One region of the Pseudovibrio sp. POLY-S9 genome, then DNA from elsewhere that is predicted to be linked to it. Evidence: riboswitches for the same ligand, from Rfam matches in the RefSeq annotation. Region 1 holds a riboswitch; the other holds the start of a gene.

Region 1 (5,082 bases):
AAGACGAAGGTGTTGCAGTTGCAGAAATGCTCTCAGGTCAGGCTGGTCACGTAAAGTATGACGTCATTCCTGGCGTTGTTTACACCTCTCCTGAAGTGGCCAGCGTTGGCAAAACTGAAGAAGAGCTGAAAGCTGCTGGCATCAAATTCAAGTCCGGCAAGTTCCCGTTTTCCGCAAACGGTCGTGCAAAAGCAATGCTGCACACCGACGGTTTCGTGAAAGTGCTGGCTGACGCTGAAACAGATCGCGTGCTCGGCGTTCATATCGTTGGCTTTGGTGCTGGCGAAATGATCCACGAAGCATGTGTTCTGATGGAATTCGGCGGTTCCTCTGAAGATCTGGGTCGCACCTGTCATGCGCATCCAACAATGTCTGAGGCAGTGAAAGAAGCTGCTATGGCGACATTCGCCAAGCCAATCCATATGTAATCTGGAAGTTCCAGATTAAGAAAAAGCCGCTTCAGGAAACTGAGGCGGCTTTTTTGCTATTGGCGAACAAGGATGTAGCTGCGTGTCTTATTGGGAAACGTTGGATCGTGGTTTTCTGTTCGCACGTAAGCCTGAATACGCTCTCCCATTGGCCGAAGCTCAATGTGTTGCGCTTTGAAGAAGCCGCCAAACCGGAACGTTAGTACACCAGAAAAACTAAGCTGCCCTGGAGCCCAACCCCATTTGCAATCGCGAGGGGAGCAGCTGGTAAATGCGCGGGCGCGCACAACCAGTTGCCCATCAAGGCACTGGCCTTCAACTTCAATCTGAGAAAGCTCTTTCAAACGTGCTTTGGGATTTTCCCAGTCCCCCAGCTCCGCCATCTCTGATTTGCGGACTTCACAGGCTGTTTGAGCTTGAGCTGCTGAAACAAGAAAAGCAAACGTGCAGAAGAAAATGCACATAAATGTTGTTTGTCTAAGTTTCATGACTAAAAGCTCCCCGCCTAGCCCTCTCATATATCAATGTAAATGGGCTCTGCGAGGAGTAAATGCGTGTTTTATCCTATCACCCTAGGTCTTTTACGCTTTTGACGATGTCCTGAAGCTTGCGCGTAGCTGCGGATGGACTGGATGCCCCACAGATTGCTGAAATAACTGCAATCCCATCAGCTCCAGCTTTGATCACCTGATCCGCATTCGCAAGCGAAATTCCGCCAATTCCGACCACAGGCAACTGAGATTGAACCGTTAAACCGGCAAAGCTCTGCATACCCATATCAGCCGCATCATCCTTACTGTTCGTCGGGAAGCAAGCGCCTATGCCAAGGTAATCGCAGGTGGAAATGTCCGCAGCATCCAGCTCATCCTGAGTGCTGACCGAAAGACCAAGCAACTTATCAGAGCCGATCAGCTCCCGGGCTTTCGTGGCAACCATATCATCCTGCCCAACATGAACACCGTCCGCATCAACGGCTAACGCAACATCCACACGATCATTGATGATTAGCGGCACATTCAGCGGTTTCAACGCTTGCATCAACCGCTCTGCCAGCTCAATTTGCTTGCGCGTGCTGCCAGTCTTGTCACGAAGCTGCACAACAGTAGCGCCGTTTTGTGCGGCTGCGATTGCTATGTCGACGGGATCCTGACCGGGGCAGTCTTGCGGCCCCAGCACCAGATAAACGGACAGATCAAGCAACGGTTTCATGCATTTCAACCCGTGCAGTTGCGTTGAGGATATCGCTGTTCAGCTGATAGAGGCCGTTAATAATATCCAGCTGCAAACTTGCTGGTCCTGCTGAATTTCTTGCAGCAATCTCACCAACAACCCCGAGAAAGACCATTGCATCAACAGCAGCATCAAACGGGTCATCGCAAACAGCCAGTGTCGCGCCAGTCAAAGCTGTTGCCGTGCAGCCAAGACCAGTCACATAAGGCATCATCTTATCCCCGTTGGCGACTTCAGCAGTGCACGCACCATCAGTGATAAAATCGACAGGACCAGAGACGACAACAACAGCGCCCGTCTGCTTCGCCAGTTCTTTCGCTCCTGCCAGAGCCGCCTGAGAGCTATCCGTGCTATCAACGCCTTTTCCACCTGTACCCTGACCAGCAAGTGCCATGATTTCAGAAGCATTGCCACGAATGACGCTCGGCTTATTCACCAGCAATTCACCAGCAAGCTTGGTGCGGAAGGTCAGCGCTCCAACCGCCACCGGGTCCAGCACCCAAGGGCGACTTGCCTTATGAGCAGCAGCAGTTGCCAACTTCATCGCCTCTGCCTGAGCAGGGGTAACCGTGCCAACGTTGACCACTAATGCACCTGCAACACTTGCAAGTTCAGGGGCTTCTTCCGTGCCATCCACCATGGCAGGGGAGGCGCCAATGGCCAGCAGGGCGTTGGCTGTGGTGTTGGCCACCACGATGTTCGTCATGTTATGGACGAGTGGACTGTTGTCACGAATTGCGGAAAGAGTTGCGCAAGCGCTTTCGACACGACCCATTTTTATCCTCGGTCTTGTTGTGCGAAAGAGAGCTGGTATCAGGGACTTGGCAAACTGCCAGACAATCTATCCCCCAACACGGCGTGAGTGCTCCCTTCGCTGGAATTATCCAGAGCAGGTTCTTCGAGTATGATCTCAGCCACAACACACGTGTTGGGCACCCCGTTTCACATCGACGAACCTAGGGGATCTGCTAAGGGAGATCAAGGTGATGTGCGGGAGGGGGATAACCTATCAACGACGCGGGTGTGCCTTGTCATAAGCGTCCAACAGCTGTGCACTGTTCACTTCCGTATAAATCTGTGTAGTAGAAAGACTTGCGTGCCCCAGTAGCTCCTGAATGCTCCTCAAATCCCCGCCTTCAGACAGCAAATGAGTTGCAAACGAATGGCGTAAAGCGTGAGGCGTAGCGGTGTCTGGTAGACCAAGAGCACTGCGGATTTTTTGCATGGCCAGCTGGATCATGCGCGCATTCAGCGGGCCACCACGAACGCCGCGAAACAGCGGTGAGCTGCCCGACAGATCGTAAGGGCACTGCTTTTTGTAGGCCTCAATAGCTTCTATTACCACTGGCAGAACCGGAACAAGCCGTTCTTTGTTGCCTTTACCGCGAATCTTCAGCGACTTATCCCCCTCCTTCGGTGCTGAGGCCGATGTCAGAGACAGCGCTTCAGAAATACGGAGACCGCAACCGTAGAGCAGTGTGAACACCGCTGCGTTGCGGGCTTCAACCCAGGGAGTGTCCTCGAAAGCGAGATCGCTGCTGACAATCGCTTTGGCTTCCTCAACGGGGATAGGCTTGGGCAGGCTGCGGGGAAGTCTCGGCGTACGAACAGCCGCAGCACCAGCCGCATTCACCTCACCGCGCTCCTCCAGAAACGAGAGGAAGGAGCGGATGCCAGCCAACCCGCGGGCAAGCGTCCGCGTCTGCGCGCCATCCCTCCGGCGGGTTGCCAGAAATGCGCGAAAGTCCTTTGGTTTCAAAGACTCCAGATGCCGCAGAGCAACCGGTTCACCTTCATAACTGGTCATGAAGCGCAGGAACTGACGGGTATCGCGCTCATACGCTTCCAGTGTCCGTTCAGCCAGTCGTCGTTCAGAGCCCAGATGATCAATCCAGTCTTCAATCGCTGCGGTAACATCTGGTTTGCAGATGATGAGTAAGTCTTCGCCGCTATCAAGGGAATTTGCCATTCGCAAAGTGTAAGCGCCAAATCTGGCTGAATGGTTACCAAAAGATAAACATACACGCCTTTGCGAAATGCCTGCGCAAATTTAGTTGATGATGATTGGCTGCCCGTGATCACTGATGATCCGGTCAATCTCCAATCGCGCCGCCATAGCAAACCGTTTCTGGTTCTCGGTCGGCACCACTGAGTCCCCCAGAACTACGATGTTCTCATCATTAAAACGGTTCGCCGGGCCAGTGTAATTAAAGCTGCCGACAATCATGATGCTATCATCAATCACCATAAGCTTATGGTGCAGCTTGCCAATTCGGCTTGATCCGCGAACAAAATGCAAATCTGCACCAGCTTCTGCAAGGGGTTGGGTCGCTGCCCAGTCCTGACCGCCTTGCCGGGCATCAAGCGCACCACGTACCTTTCGTCCAGCCTCCATCAACAGCAACATGGCATCATCGATACCGGAGCTTTTGGAGAAGGTGAAAATCGCGAAATCTACCCGTTCCTTAGCTTTTGTCATCTGTTTGGTGACTTCCATCTCTGGCGCGTGGTCCGGCGCAAAGCAAACTTTCACGCGGATGTCGTCGACAATCACTTCTTTCGGCGTGTTCTCGGCTTCGTTGTCATCAACGCTGTATCGGCCAAATCGCCCCCGTTTAATCTCCCTGAATTCCCGTTCAAAGATATCGGCAACCTTCTCATTCTTGATGATGAGAAGATGGTTCAAGTTGCGATGTGTGCCGGTCTCAGTGAAGTTTGTAGAACCAGTCAGAACAGAATTGCCATCGCGAATGATAAATTTCTGATGGAATATCCGTGGGTTAAAGTCAGTCCGAACCCATACCTTAGAGCGCAGCAACGCCGCATGAAGTTGCCGGTTCACCTCGTTCTCAACACGAGGGTCGCTCGAATGCGGGTCTTCAGCAGGCTCATCCACACTTAAGTAATCCGCCTCGGATACCACTCGCACCCGCACCCCGCGCCGCTTTGCGTTGATAAGTGCGTTGGTTATGCGTTTATTGTCTATTTCTTGAATTGCTATGTCGAGCGAGCGCTCTGCAGCATCAATAAACCCGATAATCTCGCCCTCAAGATCATCCAGCGGGTTATCCTCTAAATGATCGAGGACTGTCTTCGGACCAACAAGGAATTTCAGATTCTCAGTTTCAACTGCCATTGTACCCTCCCACCGTCATAACACCTTACCTTAGGGTAGATGATGTGTCGGTACACAATTATGACGGTAGGAAGCGAAAAGAGCCTCTGGCTAGAAACCAACTGAGATGAGTGGATTGGTGTTACCCTGAATTTCCAGGATGCGCGCATCACGCAGCTGCTCTTCTTCAGAGACCGGATCCTCTGCCATCCACTGGTTGAACATCTCGACCTCAGTCTCTGTCAGCGGCATGCCGTAGGTGGTGTGCATGTACAGATAGATCCGCGCAATATCACCGCGCGTCTCAGC
Region 2 (5,082 bases), on a different contig from region 1:
TCCTTAACAGGATTTCATGCTCAGCATCGGCCAGTAACGGGCTTTGTGGATTGTTCGCCAGTGATATGGTCAGAGCCCCCGCGCCTCTGGCGGTTTGAATAGCAGAGCGGGTAAAAGGTGTGGTGCCGCTTGCTGCAACACCTAAAACGACATCAGAAGCGCTGACATTATTCTCCAAAATGAAAGCACGGCCTGCTTCTTCGCTGTCCTCACCGCCTTCCTGCGGGCGTAACAATCCAGCTTCACCGCCTGCCAGACCATAGATCAGGCGATGCTCTGGCCAGCCAAATGTAGGGATGAGTTCAATGCCATCCAGAACGCCCAGTCTGCCTGAGGTCCCTGCGCCGACGTAGACAAGTCGACCTTCGGTTCCCTGCAGTCTTTGGGCAGCAGCATCCACTGCGGCTTCCAGCTCTCCCAACGCAGACCAAACAGCGTTGAGGGCTTGCATTTGACCACCCAGCAAGGCTTTGAGGACTTCGTCAGTCCCCCATGTTTCCAAGCCTGCATAACGTGAAGATCTTTGCTCGGTTTCACGCCACTCCTGCGGATTGGAATGTTCTGGAAACCCCACTTTTTTGGATATGCTGGACACGAGACTCTCCCTGATACCAATAGCATACCAACAACTCACGATATGGCAATGATATATTAGAAAAGACCCGCAACTTGCGTAATCCCAATAGATTTCTAACAGTTACCTGTGACAATTGCAGGCCACAGGTATTGTTTTGGACCTAGTTTTTTTCTTGGTCAATCCCAGCGTGCTTCTTCTTCGCGGCGTACAAAGACGACCTGACGTCCATCAGGCAGCAACTGGCTGATTTGATCTGGGCCGCCGTGTTCATCAAACTCAACTAATCCAATGCCACTTGCATTCAGCAAGCGTCGGCCATGATGCGTGCCCACAGGTTTGCGCGGAATAACCTTCATGCCACGTCGTCTGGTGAGCCAGTTCAAGGGAGAGCGAGGCGCATAGAGCCAGCGGTTCAGATGGTCGAGTTTATCAAGCAGTTTGGCCGGGAACTCGTTTTTGATGCCACTGCTGCAGATTTGCCAGATGTCAGGCCCACGAGAATGTCCGCGTAACTCGACATCGTAAACAAAGGAATAGTGCACATCACCAGAAAGGGTCGTAAAACGATCTGGCGTTTTGCGGTGGCGGAACACGTTCAAAATGCCATCTGCCGTTCCCGGATGTGCCATCCAGTATTCCGCATCCACCATGAGCGGCTTGCCCATGAACGTGAGCAGCTTCTGCAGCGTTTCGATCAGCTTTACGCCGAAGATCGGAGCTGCGGAGACGAGTAGCACGGCGTCTTTTCCGCGCAGAGATCGTTGTAAATCTGTGACCGCTTCCCAGTCCAGAAGGCCCGAGGGTAGATATCCTGCCCGCTCTGATCTCCATCGACGTGTGCGCGTATCCAGCACCAGCAGTGGTGGGTCTAGTTCCCAGTGATAGTCCCAGTTTTCAAAGGCGAAGAGATGATCCAGAAACTCATCGTAGCTGTTTGTGCCGGGCACCGTGACAGCTTGCGTCATCGCTTCAAGTGTTCCACCTGAGAACGCTTCAGGTCGGTTGCCCCACCCCTGATTGAGCATATAGGCACACAAGGCATTGCCAATGATCCGTCGGGAGAACGGATGGCCGTAGGCGGTCTCTTCCCAATCACGGTTGAGGTTCCAGTCATCAGTGACATCATGGTCATCAAAGATCATCGCGACCGGAAGATGCGCAAACAGACGGCGCACCTGACTGAGGCCCGCAACAAACTCTTTCAGAATTTTCCGTTCGCTCTCATAGAGCGCTGCTTCTTCTGGTGTCAGTCCTTTGGGCGCATCTGTCTCAACCAAATCCCATAGCGCCGGAGACCAGACGAGGAGGTACATTGCCAAGAATTCAGCAAGTGTGATCAGATGGTTATGGGCATGATCGGCAGTGAAGATCGGTTTTTCTACGCCACCGAACAAGACAAGCCAGAGCTTCCGGTTCTTTTCCAGGCTTGGGAGAAACTTTTCGCGGCGGTAGTAGGTGTCGCCGTGCTGGTAGAAATCTGATGCCTTATCAGACACTTTGCTTTCCAAGCCTGCCAGCTGTTCCTCAGTGATACCGAGTTTTTCGATAAGCACATGGATAGCTCGCAGCATGGGGCCAGCAACATCATCTGAGTAAATCTGATCGCCACTCATCACGAGGGCAGCTGGCCATTTTTCCTTATCAACTTTGGTGCCCTTCTCAGCTCTGATATGCTTTGCCAGAAACTGATCGGCTGCGACCAGACCATCGCCGGATTCGTGATGTGGTTTGCGGCAGGACCCGTGCAGGAGTGAGGAAACTTTTGAGCTTAGCAGAAAACCTGGGAGTTCCTGATTTTCATAGCAAAGATCAGGCGCCCATACGGAATGATCCTGCCACCCAGCCTCCTCATCATCCTCCATACGCAGAGCGAGGCGATAGCTGATCCAAGTGTCTTGCGGTAATGGGCGTTGGAGAGGTAGATCGATCAGGAGGTAGTGGAGATGTGCCCCTGCTGAGATCAGGTTTACCTCAGTTTGCGCTTTCGTCAGCTCGTAGATTTGCGGTTCACCACCTTGTGGGAACAAGTCCAGCTTTACATTTGCCGGAGCGCGCACTGCGAGCCAGAATGTTAAACGTGAGGTTTCCAGTCGACGCAAGATCGGGCCAGCTAAAACGGATGGGAGAGAACAGTTTTCAAGCATTCGTTGATATTATTTTTCGCGATATCCAGATGTGAAATTCTTAGATGAGAGATAGGAACGCAAACCGCAAAATCCAATAAGTGTCAGCAACTCCCCTCTCATGAAATCCAATTTACAAAAGATTTCTGAACCTCACCTGAACCGAACCTACCTTGACACTAGTTCATAATCGTTCTAGCAAAATCATGTATGCAGGGGAGTCTCACCAAGGAGACTGAGAGGCTGACAGAGCGCAAGCTCGGCGACGCGACCCTTAGAACCTGACCCAGTTGATACTGGCGTAGGAAGCACAGGTCGCGGGGCCTGTTTGTAAGACTAGTGTAACAACCGCGATCTTAGCAGCAGAAGTTCTTTCTGCCGTTTCCCAGCCAAAACTCATCTGGTGTCTTTTTCGAGTTATGAACTTGAGGAGCACCATTATGACGACGCCGAACCCATCCATCACCACAGGCGCTTTGCCAGCAGCGCGCAAAATCTATGTTCGTGGCAGCTTGCACGAAGACGTGCTTGTACCCATGCGCGAGATCAGCGTTCACCCGACAGCAGGTGAAACACCGCTGCCAGTCTATGATAGTTCCGGTCCTTACACGGACCCAACGGCAACAACGAATATTTCTGAAGGTTTGCCTGCTCTACGGCGCAAGTGGATTGAGGCGCGCGGTGACACCGAGGAGTATGATGGCCGCGAGATTAAACCTGAAGACAATGGTTTTATGAAAGGCGACCGGCTTGTTCCAGAATTTCCAGTGAAGCCTTGCCCCTTGCGCGGAAAGGACGGTAAAGCCGTCACCCAGCTGGCCTATGCCCGCGCTGGCATTATCACACCGGAGATGGAGTTTATCGCCATCCGCGAAAACCAGTTGCGGGAAGCGGTTGCAGAAGAGCGGTGTGGCAATGACTGGGGTGCGAGCATCCCTGATTATGTAACACCGGAGTTTGTACGTGATGAAGTGGCTGCTGGCCGCGCGATCATACCGTCAAACATCAACCACCCTGAGAGTGAGCCGATGATCATCGGGCGGAACTTTCTGGTCAAGATCAACGCCAATATGGGTACATCTGCTGTCACCTCCTCCATGGAAGAGGAAGTCGACAAGATGGTGTGGTCGATCCGCTGGGGCGCTGACACGGTGATGGATCTGTCTACGGGGCGTAACATTCACAACACCCGTGAATGGATCATCCGCAATAGTCCTGTACCGATTGGGACCGTCCCGCTTTATCAGGCACTTGAGAAGGTGAATGGAGTTGCCGAAGACCTGACCTGGGAAATCTTCCGCGACACGTTGATTGAGCAGGCAGAGCAAGGGGTTGATTACTTCACGATCCATGCTGGTGTGCGCCTTCACATGGTGCCGATGACCGTTAATCGCGTGACGGGGATTGTCTCCCGTGGTGGTTCCATCATGGCGAAGTGGTGTCTGCATCATCACAAAGACAGCTTCCTCTATGAGCATTTTGACGAGATCTGCGATATTTGCCGCCAGTACGATGTGGCGTTTTCTCTTGGTGATGGATTGCGTCCGGGTTCCATTGCAGATGCAAATGATGAAGCCCAGTTTGCCGAGCTGGAGACGCTTGGGGAGCTGACCAAGATTGCATGGGCCAAGGATTGTCAGGTTATGATTGAAGGCCCAGGTCATGTGGCCATGCACAAGATCAAAGAGAACATGGATAAGCAGCTGGAATGCTGCCATGAGGCACCGTTTTACACGCTTGGCCCTCTCACCACGGATATCGCTCCTGGCTACGACCACATCACTTCCGGCATTGGTGCTGCGATGATCGGGTGGTTTGGCTGTGCCATGCTTTGCTATGTGACACCAAAAGAGCATCTGGGATTGCCGGACCGGGATGATGTGAAAACCGGTGTGATCACCTATAAGATTGCAGCTCACGCCGCGGATCTTGCGAAAGGATTGCCGGATGCCCAGCGGCGGGATGATGCCTTGTCCCGTGCACGCTTTGAGTTCCGCTGGGAGGATCAGTTCAACCTTTCTCTCGATCCGGATACTGCGCGAGAGTTCCACGATGAAACGCTACCAAAAGACGCGCATAAAGTGGCTCATTTCTGTTCTATGTGCGGACCGAAGTTCTGCTCCATGCGGATCTCCCATGACATCCGCGCCGAAGCGCAAAAGGAAGGTATGGAGGCCATGGCAGCCAAGTTCCGGGAAGGTGGCAAGCTGTATCTGCCACTTGAAGGAACAGAACAGTGATTACAATTGCAGGAGCTGGCCTTGCGGGGCTGGCTTCCGCCTATGAGCTGGCAAAGCGCGGTGCATCCGTCACTATCTTTGAAAAATCCGCTAAACCGGGCGAAAGCAGTGTCGCACGGTTTGCCGGCGGCATGCTTGCTCC

What was found. Region 1 has a riboswitch for thiamine pyrophosphate ahead of thiM (hydroxyethylthiazole kinase). Riboswitches for the same ligand answer to the same signal wherever they lie in the genome.
Region 2: linked by a shared signal. The riboswitch ahead of thiC (phosphomethylpyrimidine synthase ThiC) and the one ahead of thiM (hydroxyethylthiazole kinase) in region 1 are both predicted to bind thiamine pyrophosphate.

Annotation. Positions count from the first base shown of each region.
Region 1 is NZ_LCWX01000145.1:27,041-32,122, reverse strand. It holds gene lpdA (dihydrolipoyl dehydrogenase) at 1-428, shown strand, start outside; gene PPL9_RS12380 (hypothetical protein) at 485-916, opposite strand; gene thiE (thiamine phosphate synthase) at 996-1,637, opposite strand; gene thiM (hydroxyethylthiazole kinase) at 1,621-2,433, opposite strand; TPP riboswitch at 2,506-2,608, opposite strand; gene PPL9_RS12365 (tyrosine recombinase XerC) at 2,668-3,627, opposite strand; gene PPL9_RS12360 (phospholipase D-like domain-containing protein) at 3,709-4,794, opposite strand; gene PPL9_RS12355 (endonuclease) at 4,885-5,082, opposite strand, start outside.
Region 2 is NZ_LCWX01000197.1:41,371-46,452, forward strand. It holds gene PPL9_RS18740 (N-acetylmuramic acid 6-phosphate etherase) at 1-595, opposite strand, end outside; gene PPL9_RS18745 (hypothetical protein) at 754-2,721, opposite strand; TPP riboswitch at 2,905-3,025, shown strand; gene thiC (phosphomethylpyrimidine synthase ThiC) at 3,120-4,940, shown strand; gene PPL9_RS18755 (FAD-dependent oxidoreductase) at 4,937-5,082, shown strand, end outside.